Regions from separate parts of the Streptomyces sp. NPDC048196 genome, predicted to be linked through region 1. Evidence: riboswitches for the same ligand, from Rfam matches in the RefSeq annotation. Region 1 holds a riboswitch; each other region holds the start of a gene.
What was found. Region 1 has a riboswitch for cobalamin ahead of AB0E02_RS20100 (HoxN/HupN/NixA family nickel/cobalt transporter). Riboswitches for the same ligand answer to the same signal wherever they lie in the genome.
Positions count from the first base shown of each region.

Region 2: linked by a shared signal. The riboswitch ahead of AB0E02_RS25990 (cobalamin biosynthesis protein) and the one ahead of AB0E02_RS20100 (HoxN/HupN/NixA family nickel/cobalt transporter) in region 1 are both predicted to bind cobalamin.
Region 3: linked by a shared signal. The riboswitch ahead of AB0E02_RS04690 (short-chain fatty acyl-CoA regulator family protein) and the one ahead of AB0E02_RS20100 (HoxN/HupN/NixA family nickel/cobalt transporter) in region 1 are both predicted to bind cobalamin.

Region 1 is NZ_JBEZMM010000019.1:51,698-60,997, forward strand. It holds gene AB0E02_RS20070 (DUF4190 domain-containing protein) at 1-89, shown strand, start outside; gene AB0E02_RS20075 (DUF1524 domain-containing protein) at 278-910, shown strand; gene AB0E02_RS20080 (MerR family transcriptional regulator) at 1,051-1,497, opposite strand; gene AB0E02_RS20085 (oxidoreductase) at 1,604-2,551, shown strand; gene AB0E02_RS20090 (helix-turn-helix transcriptional regulator) at 2,695-3,138, shown strand; gene AB0E02_RS20095 (VOC family protein) at 3,149-3,559, shown strand; gene AB0E02_RS20100 (HoxN/HupN/NixA family nickel/cobalt transporter) at 3,665-4,774, opposite strand; cobalamin riboswitch at 4,805-5,020, opposite strand; gene AB0E02_RS20105 (metalloregulator ArsR/SmtB family transcription factor) at 5,102-5,509, shown strand; gene AB0E02_RS20110 (carbohydrate ABC transporter permease) at 5,502-6,380, opposite strand; gene AB0E02_RS20115 (ABC transporter permease subunit) at 6,377-7,783, opposite strand; gene AB0E02_RS20120 (ABC transporter substrate-binding protein) at 7,801-9,135, opposite strand; gene AB0E02_RS20125 (glycoside hydrolase family 13 protein) at 9,189-9,300, opposite strand, start outside.
Region 2 is NZ_JBEZMM010000030.1:69,947-79,246, reverse strand. It holds gene AB0E02_RS26000 (putative cobaltochelatase) at 1-971, opposite strand, end outside; gene AB0E02_RS25995 (cobyric acid synthase) at 1,027-2,628, opposite strand; gene AB0E02_RS25990 (cobalamin biosynthesis protein) at 2,625-3,620, opposite strand; cobalamin riboswitch at 3,750-3,885, opposite strand; gene AB0E02_RS25985 (hypothetical protein) at 4,087-4,512, shown strand; gene AB0E02_RS25980 (caspase family protein) at 4,518-7,187, shown strand; gene AB0E02_RS25975 (extracellular solute-binding protein) at 7,184-8,593, shown strand; gene AB0E02_RS25970 (hypothetical protein) at 8,646-8,882, opposite strand; gene AB0E02_RS25965 (inorganic phosphate transporter) at 8,905-9,300, opposite strand, start outside.
Region 3 is NZ_JBEZMM010000002.1:237,423-246,722, reverse strand. It holds gene AB0E02_RS04710 (hypothetical protein) at 54-269, opposite strand; gene AB0E02_RS04705 (helix-turn-helix transcriptional regulator) at 471-1,328, opposite strand; gene AB0E02_RS04700 (hypothetical protein) at 1,462-1,740, opposite strand; gene tsaD (tRNA (adenosine(37)-N6)-threonylcarbamoyltransferase complex transferase subunit TsaD) at 1,740-2,810, opposite strand; cobalamin riboswitch at 2,899-3,128, shown strand; partial or broken gene AB0E02_RS04690 (short-chain fatty acyl-CoA regulator family protein) at 3,413-3,868, shown strand; gene AB0E02_RS04685 (response regulator transcription factor) at 4,162-4,824, opposite strand; gene AB0E02_RS04680 (sensor histidine kinase) at 4,821-6,020, opposite strand; gene AB0E02_RS04675 (ATP-binding cassette domain-containing protein) at 6,151-7,065, shown strand; gene AB0E02_RS04670 (ABC transporter permease) at 7,062-7,916, shown strand; partial or broken gene AB0E02_RS04665 (transcriptional regulator) at 8,160-8,376, shown strand; gene AB0E02_RS04660 (hypothetical protein) at 8,513-8,758, shown strand; gene AB0E02_RS04655 (hypothetical protein) at 9,019-9,168, shown strand.

The DNA.
Region 1 (9,300 bases):
CCCCAACTGCCGCCGACCGGGCCGAGGTCGAGTTCAGCCCCGACGTGATGCGGTGGGACGACGCCTACTGGAGCGGCTCGACCCGCTGATCCGACTCCTGACGCGGCGTCATGAGGGCGTCCCCGCTCCGAGGGTGAGGCGCGGGGACTTCCCCATGAGTAGGTAATGAACAAGGCATGAGATTGTCATGTTCATTCAACGCGCGTAGCGCCCGGTTCCCGTTGTGCGGTTCCCTGAAGTGTCTCTCCAACCCCCCCCCCACACTTCTGGAGACCCCATGCGTCGTGCCGTTTTCGGCCTGTCTGCCGCCTCCGTCACCCTCCTCGGCCTGACCGCCGCACCGGCGCTGGCCGAACCGCCCGCCCCGCCCTCGACGGCCACCGCCCGCGCCGAACTCGCCGCCCTCACCGTCGCGCCCCCGCACTCCATGGACGGCTACGCCCGCGATAAATTCGACATATGGGCCAAGCAGCCCGACGGCTGCACCACCCGCCAGGACGTCCTCGCCCGCGACGGCAAGAACGTCGTCGACACGTCCGGCAACTGCCAGCCGTCCAGCGGGAGTTGGTACTCGGCCTACGACGACACCACCGTCACCGACGTCGCCCAGGCCACCATCGACCACATGGTCCCGCTCGCCGAAGCCTGGCGCTCCGGTGCCGACTCCTGGAGCGCCGACCGGCGCAAGGCCTTCGGCAACGACCTCAAGGACCCCCAGCTGCTGATCGCCTCGGAGTCCTCCAACAGTTCCAAGAGCGACAGCGGACCGGCCGACTGGAAGCCCACCAACCACGCCTTCTGGTGCACCTACGCCAAGGACTACACCCACATCAAGTCCATCTGGAAGCTCACCACCACCGACAAGGAGAAGGCCGCCCTGTCCTCCATGCTCGACAGCTGCACCAACTGACCGACGACGGGCGGAGGGTGAGCGCCCCGCCGCCTCTCAGTCCGTTCGGCACCGGCCCGTAGCGCGGTGTCCGGCCGGCCCTCCCTCCGGCCGGACACCGCGGCCGGCTCAGAAGACCCCGCGGCCGGAACGCCCGACCCTCACGAGGACCGCGCCCCGTCCGAGGACGCAGGCGCGGACATAGGGGCCCACACCCCCGCAGCGGTTCCGTTGCGCACGTGCTGCTCGTATGTGACGACCTTGGCGTGGATGACTTCCCGGCATGCCTGCAGCTCCGCCATCTTCGCTTCCACCGCGCGCTCGTGCTCGCGCAGCAGCGCCAGCCGGTCCGGTTCATTGCCCGGACCGGAGCGGACGAGGTCCGCGAACTTCCTGATCGTGGCGATCGGCATGCCGGAGGCACGCAGCCGGTCGCACAGCGCGAGCCAGTCCACGTCCGTCTGCGCATAGACGCGCTGCCCACCGGCGGAGCGGGGGATCTCGCGCAGGAACAGCCCCTCACGCTCGAAGAACCGCAGCGCATGCACGCTCATCCCGGTCAACTCGGCGACCCTGCCTATGGACATGCCGTTCACGTGCTCACCCATCCTGCCCACCCCGCCATCCCTTCCCTCCCGGTTCATCCCGTTCATCTGCTCCCTCCGCGAACCGTACCTTGACCTAGCGTGCACTCCAGCTTTTAGCGTCGTCCGCATGATCACGAAGCAGCAGAAAATCGGCACGGGATTCGGCGCGCACAGTACGGCCGACGAGGTCCTGGCCGGTATCGACCTGGCCGGCAGCACCGCGCTGGTCACCGGCGGATACTCCGGACTCGGCCTGGCAGCGACTCGCGCCCTGGCCCGCGCCGGGGCCCGCGTCATCGTCCCCGCCCGGCGGGCAGCCGTCGCCGAGGAAGCCCTGCGGGACGTCCCCGGGGCCGAGGTCCGCACGCTCGACCTGGCCGACCTGGAAAGCGTCCGGACCTTCTCCGACCGCTTCCTGCAGACCGGGCGCACCCTCGACATCATCATCAACAACGCGGGCATCATGGCCTGTCCGGAGACCCGCATCGGGCCCGGCTGGGAAGCCCACTTCGCCGTCAACCACCTCGGGCACTTCGCGCTCGTCAACCGTCTCCGTCCCTGCCTCGCCCCCGGCGCCCGGGTGGTGGCCGTGGCCTCCTCGGGGCACTTCCTCTCCGACATCCGTTGGGACGACCTCCACTTCCGGACCGGCTACGACCGCTGGCTCGCCTACGCGCAGTCCAAGACGGCCAACGCCCTCTTCGCCCACCACCTCGACCGCCTCGGCGCCGCGAGCGGACTGCACGCCTTCGCCGTGCACCCGGGCAGCATCCTGACTCCGCTGCAACGCCACGTCCCGCGCGAGGAGTGGCTCGCGCACGGCTGGGTCACCCCCGACGGCCGGCCGGCCGACGGCTTCAAGACGCCACAACAGGGCGCGGCCACCGCGGTCTGGGCCGCGACCTCACCGCTGCTCGACGCGTACGGCGGTGCCTACTGCCAGGACTGCGACCTCGCGGACCCGGCCGACACCGACGACATGCTCGTCGGCGGTGTCAAACCCTGGGCCACCGACCCCGAAGCCGCCGCCCGCCTCTGGGAACTCTCCAGCGCCCTCACGGAGACGGATTTCTGAGCCGTCCGGGCGTCGCCGGCCGCCCTCGCCCGTGCCCGCGGTAACCGTCCGGCGGAAGTGACCGGCGTGACCGGCGCTCCCCGGCTCCCGCCGGACACCTGCGGTGCTGGGCAACGCCGACGGGACGTGGCACGATCGCGCTCGTGACCAGCAGACCCACCACGGCCCAGTCCCTGCGCGATCTCGCGCTGCTGCGCCGCGTCCGCGACCGGATCGACCGGGAGTACGCCCAGCCGCTGAACGTCGAGGCGCTCGCCCGTGGCGTGAACATGTCGGCCGGGCACCTCAGCCGCCAGTTCCGGCTGGCGTACGGCGAGTCCCCGTACTCCTACCTGATGACGCGGCGCATCGAGCGCGCGATGGCCCTCCTGCGCCGTGGCGACCTCAGCGTCACCGAGGTCTGTTTCGCGGTGGGCTGCTCGTCACTGGGCACCTTCAGCACGCGCTTCACCGAGCTGGTCGGGATGCCGCCCAGTGCCTACCGGCGCCAGGCGGCGCTCGCACCGGCGGAGCTGCCGCCGTGCCTGGCGAAGCAGGTGACCAGACCGATCAGGAATCGAGAAGCGCAGGTCACCGAGCGGCTCTAGCGTGGGAGCCATGGACATCACCATTCACACCAGCTTCCTCCCGCACGACGACCCGGACGCCTCCCTGGCCTTCTACCGCGACACCCTCGGCTTCGAGGTCCGCAACGACGTCGGGAACGGCAAGATGCGCTGGATCACGGTCGGCCCCGCAGGCCAGCCCGACACGTCGATCCTCCTGGCGCCGCCGGCCGCCGACCCCGGGGTCACCGACGACGAGCGCCGCACCATCACCGAGATGATGGCCAAGGGCACCTACGGCTGGATCCTGCTGGCCACCAAGGACCTCGACGGCACCTTCGAACGGGTGCAGGCCGGCGACGCCGAGGTCGTCCAGGAGCCGACCGAGCAGCCGTACGGCATCCGCGACTGCGCCTTCCGCGACCCCGCCGGCAATCTGATCCGCATCCAGGAGCTGCGCTGAGCCTGCCGGCGAGCGTAGCCATGACCACGGGGAGGGGGCGGGGCCGCGACGCCCCGCCCCCTCCGCCTGCCGGGTGAGCGCGTCGTCACGCGCCGGAACGCGGCCTCAGCCCGTGCCGGCGGAGCGCGCCGCCCAGCGCTTCTCGACGCCGGCCAGGCGCCAGTACGCCAGCGCCGCGGCCCACACCACCACGAACAGGCCGACGATGATGAAGCCGACGTTGTCGAGGTCGAGGCCGGAGACCCAGCCGGTCACCGGGTCGCTGAGGCCGAGCTTGTCGTGGAGCACGGTCACCAGCTCGATGGTGCCGATGAAGAGCGCGACGGCGATCGACAGGCCGGTGATGGTGAGGTTGTAGTAGACCTTGCGCACCGGGTTGGAGAACGCCCACTGGTAGGCGAAGTTCATGAAGGTGCCGTCGAGGGTGTCGAACAGGCTCATGCCCGCGGCGAAGAGCAGCGGCAGGCACAGGACCGCGTACCAGGGCAGGCCGGCCGCGGCGCCGCTGCCCGCCATCACCATCAGGGTGACCTCGGTGGCGGTGTCGAAGCCGAGCCCGAAGAGGAAGCCGAGCGGGAACATCTGGCCGGGGCGGGAGATGGAGCGGGTGAAGCGGCCCAGGAAGCGGTTCATGAAGCCCCGCGAATCCAGCTGCTGCTCCAGCTCCGCCTCGTCGAAGCGGCCTTCGCGCATCCCGCGGAACACCCGCCAGATCCCGGTCAGCGCAATGAGGTTGAGGGCCGCGATGAGGTAGAGGAACGTGCCCGAGACCGTGGTGCCGACGGTGCCGAGGATCTGGTGGGTGCGGGATTCGTCGTTGAGGAGGGTGCCGGCGAGCTGGGCACCGCCGGCGACGAGGGCGGCCATGACGACCACCACGCTGGAGTGGCCGAGGGCGAACCAGAAGCCGACCGACACCGGACGCTTGCCGTCGGCCATCAGCTTGCGGGTGGTGTTGTCGATCGCGGCGATGTGGTCGGCGTCGAAGGCGTGCCGCATGCCCAGGGTGTAGGCGGTGATGCCGAGTCCGACGCCGAAGACCTGGCTGCCGACGGAGTAGTGGTGGGGCACCACGAGCAGGAACAGCACGCCGAAGGCGACGACGTGCAGCCCGGCTATGACGGCCATCAGGCCCGCGGTGCGGACGGTGTCCTGCCGGCGCCAGCGGAACGTGGCGAGGGCAGGGGTGGTCGGGGTATCGGTGGACAGGGCCATCCGGCGGTCACGCTCCAGCACCTCGTGGATCACTTCGTGAGATGCCGTGGCCGGTCTCCTGGCTTACGGGTGCACGCGTCCTGCCCCGCCTTCCCGGCCGCAGGCTGCGGTCAGTGGCGTCGTACGCGCACCGTGCGCGTAGCGAAAAGGGTGGAAACTCCCCGATCACAGTGGCGAGGGCCGCTCCGGTCTGGGACCACGAGGTCCGTCACCGGCTTCCCGAGCACCACGGCGCGCCAACCTTACGGGTCGTCCGACGATCCCTTCAAGCCTGCACAACTGTGCAGGTATCCAAGATCACATTCTGTGACCTGCAAAGATGTCCTCATGCATCTCGTCCCGGCCGAGCGCGCCGACCACCGCACCATCGACGGCCACCGCGTCTGCGACGCCATCGCGGCCATCGGTGAGCCGGGCGAGGTCCGGGCCTGGGCCGACCGCTTCGCCCTGCTCGCCGATCCCGGACGCCTCGCCCTGCTGCTCGCCCTCCACCGGGCCGGCCCCATCGCCGTCTCCGACCTGGCGGTCGCCACCGGCATGAAGGACACCGCGGTCTCCCAGGCACTGCGCCTGCTCCGGGCCGCCGGAGTGGTCGAGGGCGCCAAGGACGGCCGGGTGGTGCGCTACCGCGTGGTCGACGACGCGACCGCGGAACTGCTGACGCAGTGCACGACGGCGGGGCCCGCCGTGCTGGACAGCGGACCCCGCGCCGTGCGGTCGCCCCGGACTACTTGACCGAACCGGCCATGATCCCCTGGACGAAGTGCCGTTGGAACGCGAAGAACACGATCAGCGGCACGATCAGGGACAGGAAGGCGCCGGGCGCCAGCACGCCGATGTTGCTGCCGAACTGCCGCATCTGCGACTGCAGGGCGACCGTCAGCGGCTGCGACTCGTTGTCCGCGAAGAGCAGGGCGACCAGCATGTCGTTCCAGACCCACAGGAACTGGAAGATGGCCAGGCTGGCGATGGCCGGGCGGCCCAGCGGAAGGATCAGCTGGGAGAAGATCCGCCATTCCCCGCCGCCGTCCATCCGCGCGGCCTCCAGCATCTCCTTGGGAATCTCCGCGAAGTAGTTGCGCAGCAGGAAGATGGCGAACGGCAGACCGTACGCGGTGTGGAACAGGATGACACCCGGGATGGAGCCGAACAGGCCGAGCGCGCCGAACAGTTTGGCCACCGGCAGCAGGCCGATCTGCACCGGCACCACCAGCATGGCGACCACGACCAGGAAGATCCAGTCCCGGCCAGGGAAGTCCATCCAGGCGAAGGCGTAGCCGGCCAGTGCGGCGATCACCACGACGGCGATCGTGGTGGGCACCGAGATCAGCACGGTGTTCCAGAAGGCCTGGACGATGCCCGAATCCTTCAGCAGCGCCGCGTAGTTGTCGAGCGACAGCCGGCCGGGCGCGGTCAGCGCGGTCCACCAGCCGCTGTTGGCGTTCGCCTCCTCCGTACGCAGCGAGGAGATGAACAGGCCGGCGGCCGGGGTGAGCCAGACCAGGCCGATGACCAGCAGGAACAGCTGGATCACGGCCCGGCTGAGCCGCTTCGCCGGGCGGGCCGACCGCCTGCGCGGCGGGACGGTTTGCTGGACGGTGGTCATGACTGGCTCCTGCGGAAGCGACGGATGTTGAGGGCCATGGCCGGCACCACCAGGAGCAGCAGCAGGACGCCGAGGGCGCTGCCCAGTCCCTGGTTGTTGCCGCCGCCGAAGGAGACCAGCCACATCTGCAGGGCCAGGACGTTGGCGTCCTGCTGTACGGGCCCGGGCGCGATGATGTAGACGAGGTCGAAGACCTTCATCACGTTGATCACCATCGTCACGAACACCACGCCCAGGACGGGCCCGAGCAGTGGCACGGTGATCCGGCGGAAGACCTGCCACTCGTTGGCGCCGTCCATCCGCGCGGCCTCCAGCACGTCCCGCGGCATCGAGGAGAGCCCGGCGCCGATGAGGACCAGGGCGAAGCCGGTCCAGATCCACATGTAGGCGCCGATGATGGCGGGGGTGATGAGGGCCGGGCCGAGCCAGGCGATGCCCTCGTACGGCGGGGCGAAGTCCTTCGCCGGGAGCTGCAGGGCGTACGACCCCGAAGCGAGACCGGTCAGCCGGTAGGAGCCGTCGGCCGCGGTGGTCGCCGTGCCGGCCACCTTGCCACGGGAGTCGACGGCCTCGACGGTGAGCTTCGGCAGCCCGCGTTCACCGCGGTCCACGGTGCCGGGCTTGCCGCCACCGCCGGGGGTGAAGTCGAGGTAGACCACACCGCGCAGTTCACCGTGGCCGGCCGAGGCCCCCGCGGCCCCGGCCGCGGGCCGCGCCTGGTGCGGCATGTCCTTCGGCGCGACACCGACCAGGCCGAGGTTGACGACCTGTCCGGGATCGGTGCGGCGCGTCGTGCGGTAGCCGCCGTCGGGGCGCTTGGTCAGCTGCTTGTCGCCGAGCCGGGCCTTGGCCGTCGGGAAGGAGGTGGACTCGCCCTGGAAGCTGTCGTGGATGCCGACGGTGACCGCGTTGAGCACACCGCGCTGCGGATCCTGCTCGTACGCGAGCCGGAAGATGATGCCGGCGGCGAGGAAGGAGATCGCCATCGGCATGAACATCAGCAGCTTGAACGCCGTCTTCCAGCGGATCTTCTCGGTCAGCACGGCCAGCACCAGACCGAGTCCGGTCAGCAGCGCGGGGGCGAAGACGACCCAGATCGCGCTGTTGCGGATGGCCCGGAGCGTGGCCGGGTCCTGGAACATCTGGGTGTAGTTGCCGACCCCGACGAAGGTGTCACCCGAGGCGTCGTACAGGCTGCGGATGACCGAGAACACGATGGGGTACGCGACGAGCGCCCCCAGCAGCAACAGCGCGGGGAAGAGGAACACCGCGGCGATCCGGCGGCGGCGCCGGACGGCGCGCCGCGCGGGGGCGGCGGCCGTCCGGCGGGGAGTGCCGCCCGGGGGGAGGGGCGGGCCGCCGCGCGTGGTGGCGGGCGGCACCGCTGAAGTGGTGGCAGGCATGGCTGGAGCCTCGGTCCTTACTTTCCGTACGCCTTGGCCGCGGCCGCTTCGAGCTTCGCAGTCGTGCCCTTGGGGTCGGACGGGTCACGCAGGAAGTCCTGCAGCAGCTTCCACTCGCCGGCGCCCTGGGTGCCGCCGAAGGCCGCCGGTGCCTGGTCGGACATGTCGAAGCGCACCGAATTCCCGGCGCCGGTCAGCGACTTGGCCGCGTTGCGGGTGACCTCGTCGTGGTAGGCGGACGCCGGCACCTTCTTGTTGGGCGAGATGTAGCCGCCCGCCTTGGCCCAGATCGCCGACGCCTCGGGCGTGCCCAGGTACTTGACCAGTTCCATGGCGGCCTTCTTGTTCTTGCCCGCCTTGAGCACCACCGCGGCGTCACCGCCGCTGACCACCGGCGCCTTGCCGCCGTCGACCGACGGGAACGGGAAGAACTTGGCGTCCTCGCCGACCTTCTTGTGCAGCTCGTCGGTGACCAGGGCGCTGACGAAGTCGCCCTCGTAGACCATGGCGGCCTTCTGCTCGGAGCCGAAGACCTGCTGGACGGACTCGGGGAAGTCGGTGCGCAGCGCGCCCGATCCGCCGCCGGCCACCAGGTTCTTGTCGCCGAAGAGCTTGCCGAGCGTGGTCAGCGCCTTGACCACGGAGGCGTCCGTCCACGGGAGCTTGTGGGCGGCCAGCTGGTCGTACTTCTCCTGTCCGGCCTGGGAGAGGTAGATGTTCTCGAACCAGTCGGTGAGCGGCCAGCCGGCCTCACCGGCGACCGAGAAGGCCGGGACGCCCGAGTCGGAGAGGGTGCGGCCGGACTTCAGCATCTCCTGGTACGTCTTCGCGGGCTTCACCCCGGCCTGCGAGAACGCCTCCGGGCTGTACCAGACCGTCGACTTGTGCGACGCCTTGAAGTACAGGCCGTAGTACGTCTTGTCGACCGTGCCGTAGTCCTTCCAGACCTGTGCGAAGTTCCGCTTGGCCTCGGCGCCGATCTCCGCCGAGAGGGGCGCCAGCCAGCCCTTCTTGGCGAACTGCTGCAACACGCCGACCTGCGGCACCATCACCACGTCGGGCGCGTTGCCGCCCTCGATCTGGCTGCCGACGACGGTCGAGACGTTGTCGCCGGTGGAGGAGAAGACCACCTTGGCGCCGGTCTTCTCGGAGAACCCGTCCAGCACCTTCTTGAAGTTGGTCTGTTCCACACCGGTCCAGACACCGGCCACGGTGAGCGTCTGGCCGCTGAGTTCCTGCTTGCCGCCGCCGGCCGAGGCGCCGCCGCCGCAGGCGGTGGCGGACAGCGCCAGGCCGAGCACGGCCGCGCCGGAGAGGGCGGCTCGGGTGTGTCGTACGGAGGGTCGTCTCATGGTGGTTTTCCCTTCGGGAGGACTGGCGGGGCGTCGGGGGGAGGGGTGTGGGGCTATCGGGGGGCGGGTACGGACGCGGATCCGGGGGCGTGCATCCACCAGGCGGCGGTGGAGCCGGGCAGCGTTCCCGCGGGGCAGTCGCCGCTGGCCAGCAGCGGGACGCCG
Region 2 (9,300 bases), on a different contig from region 1:
AAGGGCGCCCGACGCCGGCGGTGCGGCAGCGCGAGCAACGCGGCCTGCCGCACGTCCTCCTCCCGGACCTCCGTCCGCCCGGCCCACGCGGCCAGCGCGGTGGCGGTCCGCGCCATCACGATGTCCGCGCGCATCCCGTCCACCTCGAACGCCGCACAGGTCGCCGCGATCTGCCGCAGCGCCGCGTCCCCCAGCACCACCTCGGGCAGCAACTCCCGGGCCGCGGCGATCCGTTGCCGCAGCGCGTCCTCCTCGGCCGCCCAGCGCGCCACGAACCCGGCCGGATCGGCGTCGTACGCCAGCCGCCGCCGGACCACCTCCACCCGCTGCGCCGGCTCCCGGGAGGCCGCGACCTCGACGGTCAGCCCGAACCGGTCCAGCAACTGCGGCCGCAGCTCGCCCTCTTCGGGGTTCATGGTCCCGACCAGCAGGAAACGGGAGGCGTGCCGCACGGAGACGCCCTCGCGCTCCACGTAGGAGGCGCCCATGGCGGCGGCGTCCAACAGCAGATCGACCAAGTGGTCATGGAGCAAATTGACTTCGTCCACGTACAGGATTCCGCGGTGGGCGTCCGCCAGCAGGCCCGGCTCGAAGGCCTTCACGCCCTCCGACAGGGCCCGTTCGATGTCCAGGGCGCCCACGAGGCGGTCCTCGGAGGCGCCGACCGGCAGCTCCACCATCCGCGTCGGACGGCTCTCGGCGGCACCGGAGCCGTGCGGCCCGTCGGGACAGCCGGGGTCGGGCGCGGCGGGGTCGCAGGCGAAGCGGCAGCCGGCCACCACGTCCACGGCCGGCATCAGCGCCGACAGGGCGCGCACCGCGGTGGACTTCGCGGTGCCCTTCTCGCCGCGGACCAGCACCCCGCCGACCGCCGGGCTCACCGCGTTCAGCAGCAGCGCCAGCCGCAGGTCGTCCATGCCGACGACCGCGGTGAAGGGGTACTGCCAGGTGGTGTTGTGCGCGCTCGTCATGCTGTGTCGTCCTCCACGTCGCCGGCCGGCCCGGATCCCGTCCCTTGCGTACCCCTCATGGCGCCCCCGGAGGCACGAACGGCAGCCCCTCCGGCACCCCCTTCTCGATCAGCCGCAGCAGTGCCCCGGTGTCCGCGTGCTCCTCGATCAGATCGCCCAGCCGGTCGAGCTGCTCCTCGCGCAGCGCGCCGAAGCGGGTGTCCGGGGCCGGGACGAACGCCCGGCCGGCGTCCGCCGCCACCCGCCGCAGGAAGGCCCGGCGGAAGGCGTCGCTCTCCAGCGAACCGTGCCAGTGCGTGCCCCATACGGAGCCGACCCGGCAGCCGTCGAGAGCGTTCCCCCCGCCATCGGTCATGAACGCCTCGTCCCCGCCCGTCACTTCGGCGACGCCGTGGTGGATCTCGTAGCCCTCCACCGGCTCGCCGAGCGCCTCGCCCACCGGCCGGGCGAGCGTCTTCTCCACCGCGAAGCGGACCCGTACGGGCAGCAGCCCCAGGCCCTCGACGGCGCCCGCCTTCGACTCGACCTCGTCGTCGATGTGCTCGCCGAGCATCTGGTAGCCGCCACAGATGCCCAGCACCGGGCGGCCCTCGGCGGCCCGCCGGGCGACCGCGTCCGCCAGCCCGCGCTCGCGCAGCCAGGCCAGCGCGCGGACCGTGCCGCGGGTACCCGGCAGCACCACCAGGTCCGCGTCGGCCAGTTCCTCCGGCCGGTCCACGAACCGCACCACCACGCCCGGTTCGGCGGCCAGCGCGTCCACGTCGGTGAAGTTCGACATCAGCGGAACGGCGCAGACCGCCACCCGCAGCACGTCCGCGCCGTGCGGCGGGGCCACCACGCTCTCCCGCACCGCGCCGCGCAGCGACACCCGGAGGCCGTCCTCCTCGTCGATGCCGAGCCCGTGCGCGTACGGCAGCACGCCCAGCGTCGGCCGCCCGGTCAGCTGCCGCAACATGTCCAGACCGGGCTCCAGCAGTGTCACATCGCCCCGGAACTTGTTGACCAAATACCCCGCGACCAGCGCCTGGTCCTCCTTCGACAGCAGCGCCGTGGTGCCGAAGAAGGACGCGAAGACGCCGCCGCGGTCGATGTCGCCGACCACCACGACCGGTATCCGGGCGGCCCGGGCGATGCCCATGTTCACGATGTCGGTGCGCCGCAGATTGATCTCGGCGGGGCTGCCCGCGCCCTCGCAGATGACCGCGTCGTGCGTACGGCGCAGTTCGGCGAGGCAGTCGGTGACCGTCCCCAGCAACTGCTCCCGCCCGCCCGCGTACGGCGTCTCCCCGGGGGACGACCCCCCGGGCCCCCCGAAGTACCCGCGCGCGCTCAGCTCACCCACCGGCTTGCCCAGCAGCACCACCTGGCTGCTGCGGTCGCCGCCCGGCTTGAGCAGGACCGGGTTCATCAGCGCGGTCGGTTCGACCCGGGCCGCGGCGGCCTGCATCGCCTGCGCCCGGCCGATCTCCGCGCCCTCCCGGGTGACGAACGAATTGAGCGACATGTTCTGCGCCTTGAAGGGCGCCACCTTCACGCCCTGCCGGACCAGCCAGCGGCAGATCCCCGCCGTCACCACGCTCTTGCCCGCGTCCGAGGTCGTACCGGCCACCAGCAGCCCGCCGCCGAGCCCCCCGGCCGTCCCGCCTTGCCCGTTCACCGGCGCTTCCTCCCGCTCGTGCTGCCCCTGCCCCTGCCGCCTGCGATCCCGTGCCGCACCGCGCCCGCCGTCAGCCGTCCCGCCACCGTCGCCACCAGCGCCAGCGCGCTCACCCGCCGCGACAGCCGCACCGCCCGCTCGATGTCCGCCACCGCGGGCGGCCGCGCCGCGCCGTTGAGCACCGGACGGTGCTCCACCCGTCCGCCGTACGCCAGCGTGCCGCCCAGCCGCACGCCCAGCGCACCCGCGAACGACGCCTCCACCGGGCCCGCGTTGGGGCTCGGGTGCGCCCCGCCGTCCGCCCGCCAGGCCGCGAGCGCACCACGCCGGTCGGGGCCCGCGAGCACGGTCAGCGCGGCGGTCAGCCGGGAGCCGGGCCAGCCGGCGACGTCGTCGAGCCGGGCCGCGGCCCAGCCGAACCGCCGGTAGCGCGCGGACTTGTGACCCACCATCGCGTCCAGGGTGTTCACCGCCCGGAACGCCACCAGACCGGGCACCCCGCCGAACGCGCCCCACACCAGGGCGCCCACCACCGCGTCCGAGGTGTTCTCGGCCACCGACTCCACCACCGCGCGGGCCATCTGCGGCCCGTCCAGCGCCTGGGGATCGCGGCCGCACAGATGCGGCAGCCGCTCCCGCGCCACGTCCAGATCGCCCGCTTCCAGCGCACCGCCGACGGCCCGCGCCTCCCGGCCCAGCGAAGTGCCGCCCAGCACCGCCCAGACGGTGGCCGCGGTCAGCGCCACCCGGGCGCCGCGGCGGTGCCGTACGGCCCGCTCCAGCAGCGCCGCGCCGGCCGCCGCACCGCCCGCGCACAGCACGGCGTGGGCCGCGCCGCGGCCCCGGTGGTCGCGCCACAGCCGGCGCTCGACGGCGGCGGCGGCCCGGCCGAACGCGGCCACCGGATGGCCGCGCCGCGGGTCCGCCGCGATCAGGTCGCCGAGGAAGCCGAGAGCCGCGCCGCACGCATATCCCGCGTGTTCGCCGCGCATCGGATCAGGCCGCCGTCGTTCCTCGAAGGGGCCCTGCGGCAGCGGGCAGTGGGGGGCGGGGCGGGCGGCCGGGCATGGCGGTATGTCCTCACTCAGGGTCCTCGCCCTGGCTCGACGTGACGGCGACCAGAGTCTCCTGGCTCCCGGATCGGCGTGTCCCCCGGCCTTCCCGCCCGTACGTCGGTACGGACCGTGGCCCTCGTCGGAGGAACGCTCCCCGGTGACAGTGGCGGGACCGCGCCGGATTCTCACCGGACTTCCTCATCTGTCGCCGATTGGCCCCGGCAGTCCACCACGGTCCGCGAGGCCCGTCAACTCGCCCTTGACCTGCGACGCTGTCCCGCGGCAGGCCCTGTGGCGCACGCCACAGGGTGGCGGTGGCGTCACGGACGGTTGCCCCCGTCCCTGATTCCACGTCACTATCTGGTGCACGGTGGCGAAGGGGCCGCCGGAAGGGGGCTGGGGGATGCCGGAGCACGTCGACCACCACGAGGACCGTCAGGAGATCCGCCTCAGGGTCACCGGGACGGACAATCCGCAGCAGGACCTCGACGACCTCCGGGCCTGGCTGGAGCGCGAACCCTGGCTGGGCCGGCGGGAGCACACCTGGGAACACCGGCCGCAGCCCCCGCACCTCACGGCCGACGGGGACGAACCGGGCCCCGCCGACATGGCCGTGGGCGTGGACGACCTGATCCTGGTCATCGTCGGCGCGATCGCCACCGAGGTCACCAAGGGAATGAGCATCGCCGTGCGGGAATGGCTGCGGCGCCGCAAGGAGGAGCGGGCCGCCGGCGAGGAACCCGCCGTCGAGGTCGTCGGCGACGGCGGTCCCGCGCGCCCCGATCCCGGCAGCCCGGCACACGAGAGTGGCAGCACCGGCGAGGACTGAGCCGGATGTCCGAATACGACGCGCGGGGAAAGATCAACCGGGCGCTGCTGATCGGTGTCCACGACTACGCGACGCTGACGCGCCTGCCCGCGGTGGCGGACAACATCGGCGAGCTGAGCCGCGCGCTGACCGCCACGGACCTGTTCACCGACGACGAGATCACGCCCTGCCGGCCGACCGCACCCGAGGAGCTGAGCCAGGCGCTCAAGACCGCCGCCGACGAGGCCCGCGGCCTGCTGCTGGTGTATTTCTCCGGCCACGGCTGGGTCGGCAGCGACGGCGGCGACCTGCAGCTGATGGTCGGCGGCTCGGTGCCCCGGCAGAGCCACACCACCGTCTCCTGGCAGGACGCGGTGCTCTCCTGCCTCGACAGCGCCCGCGCCGAACGCATCGTCATCGTCCTGGAGTGCTGCTACGCGGGCAACGCGGGCGGCGCCTTCCACTCCCACCGCAAGCCCATGTCGCTGCTGATGGCCGCCCAGCCCAACCGCCGGATCTTCAGCGGCGAGGAACCGGCCGGCGGCACCGTCTTCACCGGGGCCCTGGTGCAGATCCTCGAAAACGGCATCCCCGGCCGCCGGTTCGTCACCTTCGAGGACCTCGTACGGGAGCTGCGGGTCCGGCTCGCCGGGGAGCGGACGCCGATGGGCGACGTGTGGGAGCCCCGGTCGGCGAAGCAGAACACCGTCGACGACGTCGTGCTGTCCTTCGCCACCCCCGAGGCGCGGGTGCCGACGCCACCGCGGGTCCGCTTACGCCGCCGGTTCAACCAGCACGTCCGGCCCCGCCTGAAGCTGCTGCTCGCGCTCGTCACCGCCCTCGTGCTGATCGCCGCCGGACTCGTCGTACGGCAGCTGCTGCAGCCGCTGCCCGACTGCCCGCCCGCCCTCGAACTGCGGCTGCTGACCGCGCCGGAGGCCGAACCGACCCTGCGCCAGGCCGCGTTCGACTACGAGATGTCCGAGGCCAACACCCGCCCGCTGCAGGGCGAGGGCGACCTCCCGGCGGGGTGCCGGCGCGCTCAGATCACCGTCTACTCCGCCGCCAAGGACCAGATCGACCAGGGCTTCGCCGCCGCCGTCCGCTGGCAGGGCGAGGCCCTGGGCACCGGCCCGGGCGAGCCGGACGACAAGGGCACCGATCCGCTCTACCGGCCCGGCCCGCAACCCGACCTGTGGATCCCCGAATCCACCGCCGACTACGAGGAGGCCCGCCGCGGCATGCCCGCCACCGGCTCCCCGGCGACCCTGCACGACACCGGCCCGGTCGCCTACAGCCCGCTGGTCGTCGGCATCCCCGCCGGCAAGCGGCCGGCCGACGTCAAGCGGGTGGGCGCCTCCTGGCAGGACCTGCTCACCGGCACCGACAGCGGCCACCAGGACCTCAAACTGCTGCGCCCCAGCCCGGTGCTGTCCGGCACCGGCCTGCTGCACACCATCGGCCTCTACCTCGCCAACGACGGCTCGCACATCGGCTCCGCCGGCTCCCCGGACCCGGCCCTCGCCGAGGGCGCCGAGCAGCGGCTCTCCGCCCCGGGCAGCCAGTACGCGGACAGCACCGAGCTGCTGTGCTCACTGCGCCCGGCCACCGGCCCCGACACCGTCGCCACCGCCACCGGCCAGGCCCCCGCCGGCGCCGGCCGCGGCGACCGCTCGGCACCGCTGGTCTCCGAGAAGTCCCTGACCGACTACAACCTCGGCCGGGCGGTCGGCAGTTGCCCCGCCCTGGCCGGCCCGCTCGCCCCGGACGACCGCTACGTCGCGTACTACCCCAAGAACGTCCCGGCGCTCGACCACCCGCTGATCCGCGTCGACTGGCGCGGCACCACGGACGCCACCGCGCGGCAGGCCGCGGTCGACCGCTTCGCCGACTGGCTGCGCGCCCCGGACGGCGGCCGGCCGGTGCTCACCGCGCAGGGCTACCGCCCGGTCCCCGGCAAGGACGGCACGGCGCCCGCGCCGACGCCGGACTCCCCGCTGCGCAGCAGCCGCGCCAACGCCGACCTGGACGCCCCCGTCGTCCCCTTCGCGGCCGGCACCGACCAGGTCGCCCGGGTGCTCGACGGCTACGACAAGGCGCAGCGGCCCAGCCGGCTGCTCCTCCTCATGGACACCTCCACCTCGATGGCCGACGACGGCAAGCTCCCGGTCGCCCTCGGCGCCGCGGGCCGCGCCCTGGAGATGGTCGGCGCCCGTCACACCTACGGCCTGTGGACCTTCCCCGACCGCGCCCACCCCGGCGATCCGGACGCGGTGCGCCGGGTCGTCCGTCTGGGCACGGCCGAAGCGGCGCCCGGCAAGGCCGCCCTGGACAAGATCGCCAAGGGCGACCTCGTCGACCACGGCGCCGCGATGGAGGAGGCGCTGACCGCCGCCGTACGGGAGATGAAGAAGTCGTCCGGCGGCAACCAGGCCATCGTGCTGATCATGGACGAGGACGACGGCAGCCTGCGGCGCGCGGCGGGTGTCGAGCAGCGGCTGACCGCGCTGCTGAAGGAGAAGCCCGCGGTGCCGGTGCTGACGCTGGTGCTGGGCAAGGCCGGCTGCGACACCTTCGTCCTCCAGGGACTGGCCGGTGCTTCCCGGGGACAGTGCGTGCCCGGCGGCCCCCAGGCGCCCGATCTGCTCGCCGGCCTGATCGCGTCCATCGGCACCGCGGGCAAGGAGGACCGGTGAGGAACCCCCGTAGGGCCTGGCCGGCCGCCGCGCTCGCCCTGACGCTGACCGCGGCGGTCTCCGGCTGCACCGCCGGCCCCGGACCGGGCCCCGAGAAGGGCCCGATCGTCCTGGCCACCGGCAGCGACCTCAGCAGCACCGGCGTCCGCCAGGCCCTCATCCGGGCCTTCGAGCGGCGCACCGGCCGTTCGGTGCGGATCGTCAAGCTGCCGGACACCGCCGACGGCCAGCGCAGCCAGCTGCTGGCCGCCGGCCAGTCCGGCAGCGGCGCCTACGACGTGCTCAACCTCGACGTGGCCTGGACCGCGGAGTTCGCCGAGGCGGGCGTCATCCGCCCCTGGGGCACGAGCCTGGACGGCGACTTCCTCGACAGCGTGGTCAAGACCGTCGAGTACGACGACAAGATCTGGGCCGTCCCCTTCAACACCGACGCCGGCCTGCTCTACTACCGCAAGGACATCCTCACCAAGTACGGCCATCACCCTCAACCGCCCGACAACTGGGGCGCGTTGAAGGGGCTGGCCACCGCGGTCACCGCCGCGTACAACCGCGAGCTCGCCCGCACGGCCGAGGACGGCAAGGTCCCCGAGGACAAGAAGATGTACGGCATGGTCGCCCAGCTGCGGCCCTACGAGGGCCTGACCGTCAACACCCTGGAGTCCGCGTGGGCCACCGGCGGCGACCCGGACGCCACCAGCTTCACCAAGGGCGAGCAGGTCGGCGCCCTCCAGCTGGGCGTCGCGGACCTCAAGGACCGGCTGGACACGATCATGCCGCACGCGGCCACGACGATGGACGAGACGGAGAGCCGCCGCTGGTTCGCCGACGGCCGGGCGCTGTTCATGCGCAACTGGCCGGTGGAGTACGGCTCGGTCGCCGAGAAGCTCACCCCCGGCGTGAAGTTCGACGTCGCCGAGCTGCCGGCCCGGGCCGCCGACGGCAAGCGGATGTCCGTCCTGGGCGGGCAGAACCTGGCGGTGTCCGCCGGCAGCAAGCGGCCGGAGGGGGCCCGCGCGCTGATCGAGGCGCTCACCGGCCCGGCGAGTGAACGCTGTCTGCTGGAACGGGGGTTCGCGGCCACCCGCGACTCGGCGTACCGGGAGGCGGGCAAGGCGCCGGTCTGCCCGCTGCCGCCCGAGCACGGCGAGCACGGCGCCACCGGGCAGCCCTGGCCCGGCCAGGAGCCGCCGTACACCAAGACGCTGTACGCGGCGCTGCTGGCGGCCGAACCGCGCCCGCGCAGCGCCCACTACCAGACCTTCAGCAAGGTCGTGCAGATCCGGGTCTCGGAGTACCTGGGCAGCCCCGGCGGTACGGCCATCGCCGACGAGCTGGCCCGCGAGGCCGACGAGGCGCTCAGCGGGCGGGGCGCACAACGGACGAGGCGCCCGGCCGAGGACGGCTGATGCCGCCTTCCGCCGGGCGCCTCGCGCCGTCGGTCCGGTCGTCGGGTGCCGGTCAGGCGGCGACGATCAGGTAGATGCCGTAGGCCACGGCCGCCGCGCACAGGGCGAAGGCGACCAGCGCACCGGTCCGCGTGCCCGCCCCGGGTGCGGTCGCGGCAGCTGCCTCGCCCTCCCGGCCCGGCTTGCGGGAGGTGCCGACGATGCCGACGGTGAAGAGGCCCACCAGTCCGACCGTCACCACGAGGGTGACGCCGAAGACCTGGCCGAGAGCTGCCCAGTCGATGGTCATGAGGTTCCTTGGGTGAGAGCCGTCAGCGGGCGGCCGTCGCGGCCTGGGCGCGCGGGGCGGGGGTGGTCGGGGTGTCGGTGGCGGCGGCCAGGTCCGGCACCGCGGCGTCGGCCGGGGCGTCGACCGGCTGGACCGGGTGGCCGGCCGGGGGAGGGGAGACGGCGCGCAGCGCGGCGGTCACCACGCCCACCGGTTCGGCGGCCGGGCCCTCGTTGACGTTGGTGTGGTCGATCGGCTTGCGCCGGGAGGCGGCCCAGATGGCACCGCAGACGCCCAGTGCGAGGACCGCCACCGCGCCCACGCCCCAGGTGCCCTGACCGGCCAGGAACGCGGCGCCCGCGGCGACCGCACCGGCGGCCGGCAGCGTCAGGCCCCAGGCGGCGACCATCCGGCCGGCCGTGGACCAGCGCACCACGCC
Region 3 (9,300 bases), on a different contig from region 1:
GAGCTCTGAATGTCGACGAGCCTTGAGGCCACTCGGGTGCGCGGACAGCTCAGTCAGAAGCTGCGAAGAAGCCCCTCGAACTGATCGCGCTGCAACCCACCGGTCCAGCCCATACTCTGAGACTCGGCATCGAGTTGGTCAAGCGACTCGGCCAAGGAGGCATGGGCGAGGCATGGGCCGCCCGGGACCGTACCCTCCACCGCGACATCGCGCTCAAGCTGCTCGACCTCGATCGCCTCCGCGGTGGGCGAGGGAACCATGGCCGTCATGCTCGTCCACCGATACCTGGAGCAGTCATGAACGGCCGGCCGCTGCCGTGCAGCCGGGAGCAACTCGGCTCGCTGTTCCTGTTCGAGAGACCGTCCCCCGGACCAGCTCGCCCTGCTCTGCCGCGAAGGCCGGGTCCCCACGCGGCCGTCTCCCTGCGACTGAGACAGAGCCGCTGCCACCCAGCCCCGTCGTCAACCAGGCTAACGGTCGAGGACATCCCGGAGTTGGGCTCGGCCCGTGATGCCGAGCTTGGGAAAGATCTTGTGCAGGTGGAAGCCGACGGTGCGGGGAGAGAGGAGGAGCCGGGCACCGATCTCACGGTTCGTCAGGCCCTGTGTGGCCAGGCGGGCGATCCGGAGTTCTTGCGGGGTCAGGTCGGCCACGGCCACCGGGGCACCCGAGGAGGCCACGGCGACGCCGGCCGCGCGGAGTTCGGCGGTGGCCCGCTCGGTCCAGGGACGGGCGTCGAGGCGTTCGAAGGTTTCCAGGGCTCCGGTGAGCAGCGGGCGCGCCTGTGCGGACCGTCTGCGGCGCCGTAGGAACTGGCCGAAGTCGAGCTGGGTGAGGGCGTGTTCGAAGGGCCATCGGGCGCTCGCCGGGTCGGCGAGGGCTGCCCGGAAGTGCGGTTCGGCGGCGTCGGGATCGCTCAGCAGGGCCGAGGCCCGGTGCATGATCGCGGCGAGGCGTGCGGAACGGGGCGCTGTGCCCAGGGCGTCCTCGGCCGCCCGGAGCACGGCCCGGGCGTCGTCGGTCCGGCCGATGCGCACGGCGGCCGCGGCGACGTCGGCCACGTGGTGGAGCGAGGCGTGGTGGTGCACGGGGGCGGGGTGGGGGTCCTGGGTGAAGACGCGGCGCAGGTGCTCGTATGCCGTCGCGTGGTCCCCCTCCGCGAGTGCGGCGAGGCCCAGCGCGTGGCAGTGGCGGACGTACAGGCTGCGGGAGGCCCGCAGGTCGATGCCGCTGTTCTTGCTGTTCTCGCCGTTCTTGCTGTCGTCGGCGAGCCGTGCGCAGGTACGGAGGCGTTCCGCATTGTTCAGCCCGGCCGTCGCGGGACACACAGCTGCTAGCTGCTCATTGGGGAGCGGCGCGGGCGGGGCCACCGACGGACAGCACCGCCCGCGCCGGGTGACCGGATCCGCTGGCACGGGGGGAACCCTCGAATCCGCGTGTGCCGACGACCAATCGGCTACTTCAGGGCGGCGGCCGCCTGGGGGTAGCAGCGGCCGGCCGGGAACGGCGTGGGGTTGTCCAGCCGGTGGCGAACCCCAGCACGGCGCCTCGGTCGAGGGCGAGTGCGGCCAAGAACCCGGGGCGACGGGCATCTTGGGCCAGCCGTATCAGGCAGGTGTGGGCCAGCGCTGGTTCCTCGTGCCACGGTGGTGCGCCGAAGGCGTCGGCGTACACGGCGCGGATGCCGTCGACATACGGCGAAAGCTGCTCGCCGGAGACGAGGCGGACGCTCCCGCTCATCAGGAGACCGCTGTGGCGAGGGCACGGGCGACCGGGTGCAGCGCGGCGTACTCCAGGGGCGCCGACGGGTCGATCGAGACGTCGAGTGGTGCGGGCTCGGCGCCCGCCCGGACCAGCAGGTCCCCGATGGCGGCGATCATCGCGCCGTTGTCCGTGCACAGCTTCAGCGGCGGGACGCGCAGGGTGAGGCCGGCAGCGGCGCACCGCTCCTCCGCCAGCGCCCGCACCCGGGAGTTGGCAGCGACACCGCCGACCACGACGAGGGTGCCGACGCCATGGGTGGTGCAGGCGGCGACCGCCTTGCGGGTCAGCACGTCGGCGATCGCCTCCTGCAACGAAGCCGCGCCGTCCGCCACCGGCAGGACCTGCCCGCGATGCCGCTCCGCCCACCGTGCGGCCGAGGTCTTGAGGCCGGAGAAGGAGAAGCCGTACGGGGCGTCGCGGGGCCCGGTGAGCGGCCGGGGAAAGGCGACAGCACGGGCGTCTCCCCCACGCGCTGCCCGGTCGATGGCCGGGCCGCCGGGATACGGCAGTCCGAAGACCCGGGCCACCTTGTCGAAGCACTCGCCGGCGGCGTCGTCCAGGGTGTCGCCGAGGTGCACGATCGGGTCGCGTGCCAGGTCGCGGACGAGGAGGAGGGAGGTGTGGCCGCCGGAGACGATCAGTACGACGCAAGGGTCGGGCAGCGGCCCGTGCGCGAGGGCGTCGGCGGCGACATGACCGGCCAGGTGGTGCACGCCGTACAGCGGCACCCCGAGCGCGTACGCCAGTCCCTTCGCGCCGGCGAGTCCGACCTGAAGGGCGCCCGACAGGCCCGGCCCGGTCGTCACGGCGACCGCCCCGATGTCGGACATGCGCAGCCCGGCCTCCCTCAGCGCCTGGTGAACGACCGGGGTGAGCGAGTGGACATGGGCCCGGGCGGCGATCTCGGGCACCACCCCGCCGTACCGCGCGTGCTCGTCCATGCTCGACGCCACCGCATGCCCCAGCAGCCGTCCGCTCTGCACCAGCCCCGCGCCCGTCTCGTCACATGAGGACTCGATGCCCAGCACCACGGGTTCTCCACGCATGCCGTTCCCCTCTCGCACACTGCGGCCAGGCTAATTGCTAGATAGTTGTTATTGCGCAGCATATGCAACAAGTTCTGATCGCTGCCGCCAACCTGGCGCTGCAGCTGGTTCGCCCTGCCGCCAGGCAGGCGCGTCGTAAGAGGGAACCCGGTGAAAATCTGGGACTGCCCCGCAGCGGTGAGCGGGACGACAGCCGTCAGGAAGCACTGGGGTCGCGAAGAGGCCCTGGGAAGCGACGGCCAGTAGATGCCTCGATGCCTCGTACCCAACAAGGCGCGCCCGCGAGTCCGAAGACCTGCCACTGCCCGTACGCCGCCAGGCGTGCGGTGACCTCCGCGGCTCGACGGCGGCCGGCGAATCCGGCGGGCCACCGCTCGCTCCGTCCGTCGTTCCCCTCGCGCCCCGAGCCGTTTCCGCGACTCGCGAAGGAGAGTTGACGTGACCGACCAGCGCACCCTCTTCCTCGACCAGTACTCCGGCAAGGTGCTCGCCTCCTACGGCTGGCCCCAGTACGGCTTGCTGTCCAAGCTGGTCGAGGAGGGCATCGCCCTCCACCAGGGCGAGCGCTTCGGGCTGCCCAACCTCCTGGTCGCCCTCGGCACCGCGTCGACCGCGCCGGCAACATGTCCAAGCGGCAGTCGGCGACCGGTTTCCACTTCTCCCGCGCGGGCGGCACCTGCCCGCTCTGGAACGTCTACGAGGCGTTCGCCGCACCCGGCCGCATCCACGTGCAGATCGCCGCCATGCCCGACGGGCAGCGGTACCTGTGGACCGCCCGCACCGTCACCCGCTCCCGCGGCGGCTGGGGCGAACCCGGCAAGACCTTCGCCATCGGACTGGGCTGCGAGATCCGCCACGCCTCCCGACTCGTCTACTCCGACGGCCTCGACCTGGACAACGCCTCCGCCGCCACGCCCATCGGCATGGGCTGCCGCGTCTGCGAACGCCTCACCTGCCCGCAACGCGCCGTGCCCCCGCTCGGACAGACACTCGCCATCGACGAGAACAGCAGCGCCTACGTGCCGTACCCGGTCGCGGGCCGGAGCGCCGCCTGCTGACCCCTCAGCCGAGTTGACCACGCTCCAGGTCAATACACCTCGGCAGTCGCGGACTGGGCATCGCCCTGGGCTTCAGGCATTCGTGGCCGCGTGACGCGGATGAGTTGCGCAAGGCTCCACGGGTGATCGGCACACTGAACCCGCTTCTGGGCTTGTTGTAGCGGGTTCGTGCGAGCGCCCGAGCGCCGGCACCGAGCAGGCCGCGGCCCTGACCATCGCAGTTGTCGTCCGAGCCACCCGCCCATTCATCTTGAGGTGGAAGCCGATCCGGTGGTCGTTCGGGAATCGGCCGCTCAGTGCGGAAGTTCCACCAGCCCGCTCTCGTAGGCGATGATGACCAGCTGAACCCGGTCGCGGGCGTCGAGCTTCGACAGCAGACGGGTCACGTACGTCTTGGCGGTCGCGATGCTGATGCCCAGGTGGGTGGCGATCTCGCTGTTGGACAGGCCCGTGCCGACGAGGCCCAGTACTTCGCGTTCACGGTCGGTGAGCGAGGCCAGGGTGCGTCCGTTCCTCGTCGCCCGGGCGGGGCGGTGGCCTGCGAAGTCCTTGATCAGGCGGCGGGTCACGCTGGGAGCGATCAGCGCGTCGCCCGCGGCGACCACCCGGATCGCCGCGAGGATGTCGTCCACCGCCATGTCCTTGACGAGGAACCCGGCCGCGCCGGCTCGTAGCGCCCCGTAGACGGATTCGTCGTCGTCGAAGGTGGTCAGCACGAGGACATGCGCGGTGCTCGGGCCCGCGACGATCTGACGGGTCGCCTCGATGCCGTCCATACCAGGCATGCGGAGGTCCATCACGACGACGTCGGGCCGGACGCCCACGGCCAGTTCGACCGCCTCGCTACCGGTCCCGGCCTCCGCGATGACCTCGATGTCCAGGGAGTCGGTGATGACCATCTGGATCGCGGTCCGGATGAGCGGCTGGTCGTCGGCGAGCAGGACGCGGATGGTCATGAGATTCCTGACGGAACGGGGAGGCGGGCGGTGACCCGGAAGCCGCCTTCGGGGCGTGGTTCGGCACGGAAGTCACCGTGCAGCAGGCCGACGCGTTCGCGCATGCCGATGAGTCCGTATCCGGAACCCGAGCTGTTGGCTCGGCCGGGTCCGCTGTCCAGGACCTCGATGGAGAGTTCATCGTCCTGGCAATCGATGAACACCTGGCAGGAGTTGGCCCCGGCATGACGCACCACATTGGTGACCGCCTCCTGAACGATCCGGTAGGCGGACATGTCGATCTCGGGCGGCAGTCGCCGCCGCTCGCTTCGCCAGCGCACGTCGACCCGTACTCCGGCCTCCGTCGTCCGCTCGGCCAGCCGGTCGATGTCCGCGAGGCCGGGTGCCGGGTCGAACGGCGCCGTCTCCGCCTGCTGCCCGGGCTCCGCCTGGCGTAGCGCGCCGAGCATCCGGCGCAGGCCCGAGAGCGTCTCCCGGCCGGCGGACTCGATCGCTCGCAGCGCGCCACGGGCCGCCGCCGGTTGGGTTTCGACGACCCGGCCGGCCGCACCGGCCTGCAGGGCGATGACGCCGATGCTGTGCGCGACCATATCGTGCAGCTCGCGGGCGATGCGCAGCCGTTCGGCGGTGACCGCCTGGGTGGTCAACTGGGTGCGCAGTGCCTGGGCGTGCCGCCGGTCCTCACGTACCGAACGCCCCGTCAGCCAGGCGACAATGGTGACCAGGACCATGACCAGCACAGCGGACGCTCCGGGACTGGTCCCGAGCAGCAGTCGGACGAGCACGTAGCCGGCCAGTACCCCCAGGGACATGCCTGCGGCGGCGCGACCCGTGCGGCGCCGCCGTGTGGCGGTGATGAAGCCGAGCGCAACATCGAAGGCCAGGAACTGCGCCAGTGGGATGTCCGCCACGCTCACCGTGGTCGAGGCGGCGACCGAACCGCCCAGCAGCAGCGCCAGGGCGGGCAGCGGCCGACTGCGCAGCAGCGCGCAGGCGAGCAGCGCCATGGCGCTGGCGGCGGCGTTGATGAGCGCGTACCGCAGCGGGTCGACACCGGAGGCCGGCGGCTCCTGCGGCGCATGGGGCAGCCTGAGGTACAGAAGGGCGGCGTAGGCCGTGGCCGCGGACCAGGTAAGCGCCGTCCAGGCGCCCGGCGTCAGGCGCTTGAGCAGCGGAATGGGTGGCGTGGCGGACATGCAGCGATCGTAACCGTGGGCCTGTGAAGGGGCGTCGGGCCATGGTTGTACAACCGTGGTCGACACCGGCGGGGAGAAAGTCGGCCGCCTGTTTGATGTGCGCGACGGCGAACTGCCGAACCATCGGAATGTGATTGAAGTCAACGAACTAACGAAGCGCTACGGCAGCACGACCGCTGTCAACGGGCTCACCTTCACCGTGCGGCCCGGCCTTGTCACCGGCTTCCTCGGCCCCAACGGCGCGGGCAAAAGCACCACGCTGCGGATGCTCCTGGGCCTGAACGAGCCGACCAGCGGCAGCGTCACCCTCAATGGCCGCTCATTTCGCGACCTGCCGCGCGGGATGCGCCACGTCGGCGCCCTCCTCGACGCGGGCGACGTCCACGGCGGGCGCAGCGCCCGCGCCCATCTGACCGCGCTCGCCGTCAGCAACCGCATCCCGCGCACCCGGGTGGACGAGGTGCTCTGCGAGGTGGGACTGACCGCCGCCGCGGGCCGCCGGATCGGTGGGTACTCGCTCGGCATGCGCCAGCGCCTCGGCATCGCCACTGCCCTGCTCGGCGATCCGCCGGTACTGCTCTTCGACGAGCCGCTCAACGGCCTGGACCCGGAGGGTGTGAGGTGGGTCCGCGGCCTGTTCCGCCGGCTCGCCGCCGACGGCCGCACCGTGTTCGTCTCCAGCCACCTGATGAGCGAGATGGCGGCCACTGCCGACCACCTCATCGTCATAGGCCGAGGCCGGATGATCGCAGACGAGACCGTGGCCGAGTTCGCCTCCCGGGGCACCCGGCTGAGCGTAACGGTGGACACCCCGGACCCGTCCGCGCTCACCGCCGTACTGAGCGCCGAGGGCGCCACCGTGCAGGCGGACGGCACGCGGCTCACGGTGACCGGCCTCACGGCCGCCCAGGTGGGGGAGCTCGCCTTCCACCACCGCGTCCCGCTGCACGAACTGGCCGCCCGGAACGCCACGCTGGAAGACGCGTTCATGCAACTGACCGCCGACAGCGTCGAATACCTCGCCGGGGCAGGAGAATCCCGATGACCACCGCAACGCATGACGTACCGGTCAACGTGTCGATCGACGAACCCCCCGCCAGATTCCGCGACCTGCTCTCCGCCGAGTGGATCAAGCTGTGGTCGTTGCGTTCGACGGGGTGGGCCTTCGCGGCCGCCGCGTTGGCGATCATCCTCTTCAATGTGAATGCCGCGTACGCCGACTACAGCAACTGGCCGCACTACGACGCGGACACAAGGGCCGGATTCATTCCCAGCTGGGCATTGCGTGACGCGTTCACCAACTTCGCGGGGAACGGTGTGATCCTGGCGATCAGCGCCATCGGCGCGCTCACCGTCACCAGCGAGTACAGCACCGGCATGATCCGTACGACCTTCGCCGCCGTACCCGTCCGCCGCTCCGTCATGGCGGCCAAGGTGGTGGTCGTCACGGTCGTCACCACCGGGTTCGGTGTCCTGGCCGCCGGCGCGTCGTTCTTCCTGACCCAGGCAGTCCTGTCGGGACGCCATACCGGGATGTCGATCACTGACCCCGGCGCGATGCGCGCCATGGCCGGGGCCGCGCTCCTCGCACCGGTCTCGGCGCTGGTCGGGATGGGCCTGGGGGCGATCATCCGGCACAGCGCGACCACCATCGTCACCAGCGTCGCGGTCCTGCTGATGCTGCCGATCAGCCTCAGCGGCGACCACTACTGGACGGCCGTCATCAGCCACGCCATGCCCCACTACGCGTGGACGCACCTGATGGAGGGTGACGACGTCCCGTGGGCCCACTACGCGTTCCCGACGACCGTGGCCGGGGCCTGGACCGTCTACGCCGCCTGGGCCTCGACGGCGATCCTGCTCGTCGTGATGATCCCCTCCCGCCGCGACGTGTGAGACGGCCACGACCAGGGCGGCTCCTACCGGTAGCCCCTCTCGGCCGGCGCCGAGCGTCGGCCGAGAGGGGCTACCGCAGCACGCCTTTGAGCATCGCAGGTGTCCATCCGGCCCAACTTCGAAGCTCAGCCACTCCAGCAACCCTTGCAAGACTCCTGATCTGACCTGATCTGACCTGATCTGACGGGGCCGGAGGCCCTCGGCCACGACGACATCGCCACGATCGTCACCAAACGCGGGCGCGGTGCGCAGCCATCAGCGCAGGTCCTGGCGCCCCTCGGACGGCCGCTGCGCCTGAGCGGCGACGAGCGCGACCACCTGTTCCACCTCGCGGAGCGCCCCACGCCCCCGGCCGAGGCGGCCTGACAGCGCACATCCAGCCGGGTCTGCTCAAACTCCTGGACCGGCTCACGACGACTCCCCGCGGATCATCACCGATCTGCAGGAGCCCCTCACGCAGACCTGAAGGCACGGTGGTCGCCGAGGTCGGCCGGGCACATGAGCTGGTTGCTTGGGGGCGCCAGCAGCTGGTCCTGGGCGCGGGGGTAGCTGTACTTCGCTGTACAGAAACCAGGGGCACGAGGTAAAACATCGCCATGACGACTCAACCGACGCGGGCGATGTGGTGGGCCGGGATGGCAGTCTGCCTTACCGTGGCCGCCGCTACCCTCACCGCGATCACTGCACTGGTGTCGCTGGCAGCGGGGGACCGTCACGTCACCGTCGACGGCGTGCCGTCGATTGTGTTGATCGCGCTGTCCATCGGCGTCGGCACCTTCGTGAGCGGCCGGTTCAGGGCGTGGGGATTGCGTCGCAGAGCCGCGTGCCGCACACAGTCTTGAAACCCGCCGTGACGTCAATGTCACCGTGAGTTTCCACCCCACAGCCCCCTGAGTGATTTTGCTGGTGAGGGGCCCTTTCGCTGGCCTTCGCCTCACCCGCGCACCGCGATCAACCGGCCATTCCCGCGATTCCCGGCACCGAACACCGTCTCCGCACCGGTGGCCTCGCAAGAAGGTCCCGTCCCGACAGACGAGCACTGCCGCCATCGCCGGCCCACCACAGGCACCCGACAGCTCCGGCTCCTCCGCGGGATCAGTTCGTGATCTACGACCGGCCGACGAGAGAGGCGCCGTTCGACCCCGACGACGGCTCCGCCGCTGCGCCCGGCCTCCATGTCGGTGGCGTGGACGAACACGTTCCGGTGCGCTGCTGCATCCGGGGCAGGACGGTGATCGGGATGATCGGTTAGCCGTAGAAGTCGTCCCAGTCGCTGCCGTACTGACCACAGCCCTTTCGATCCGCGCGTACTCCGGGTCGGCCTGCCAGGTGTCGAGGAGCCCGTGCGGCGGCGGTTTCCGGGTCGGGCAGTGTCACAGTGCTC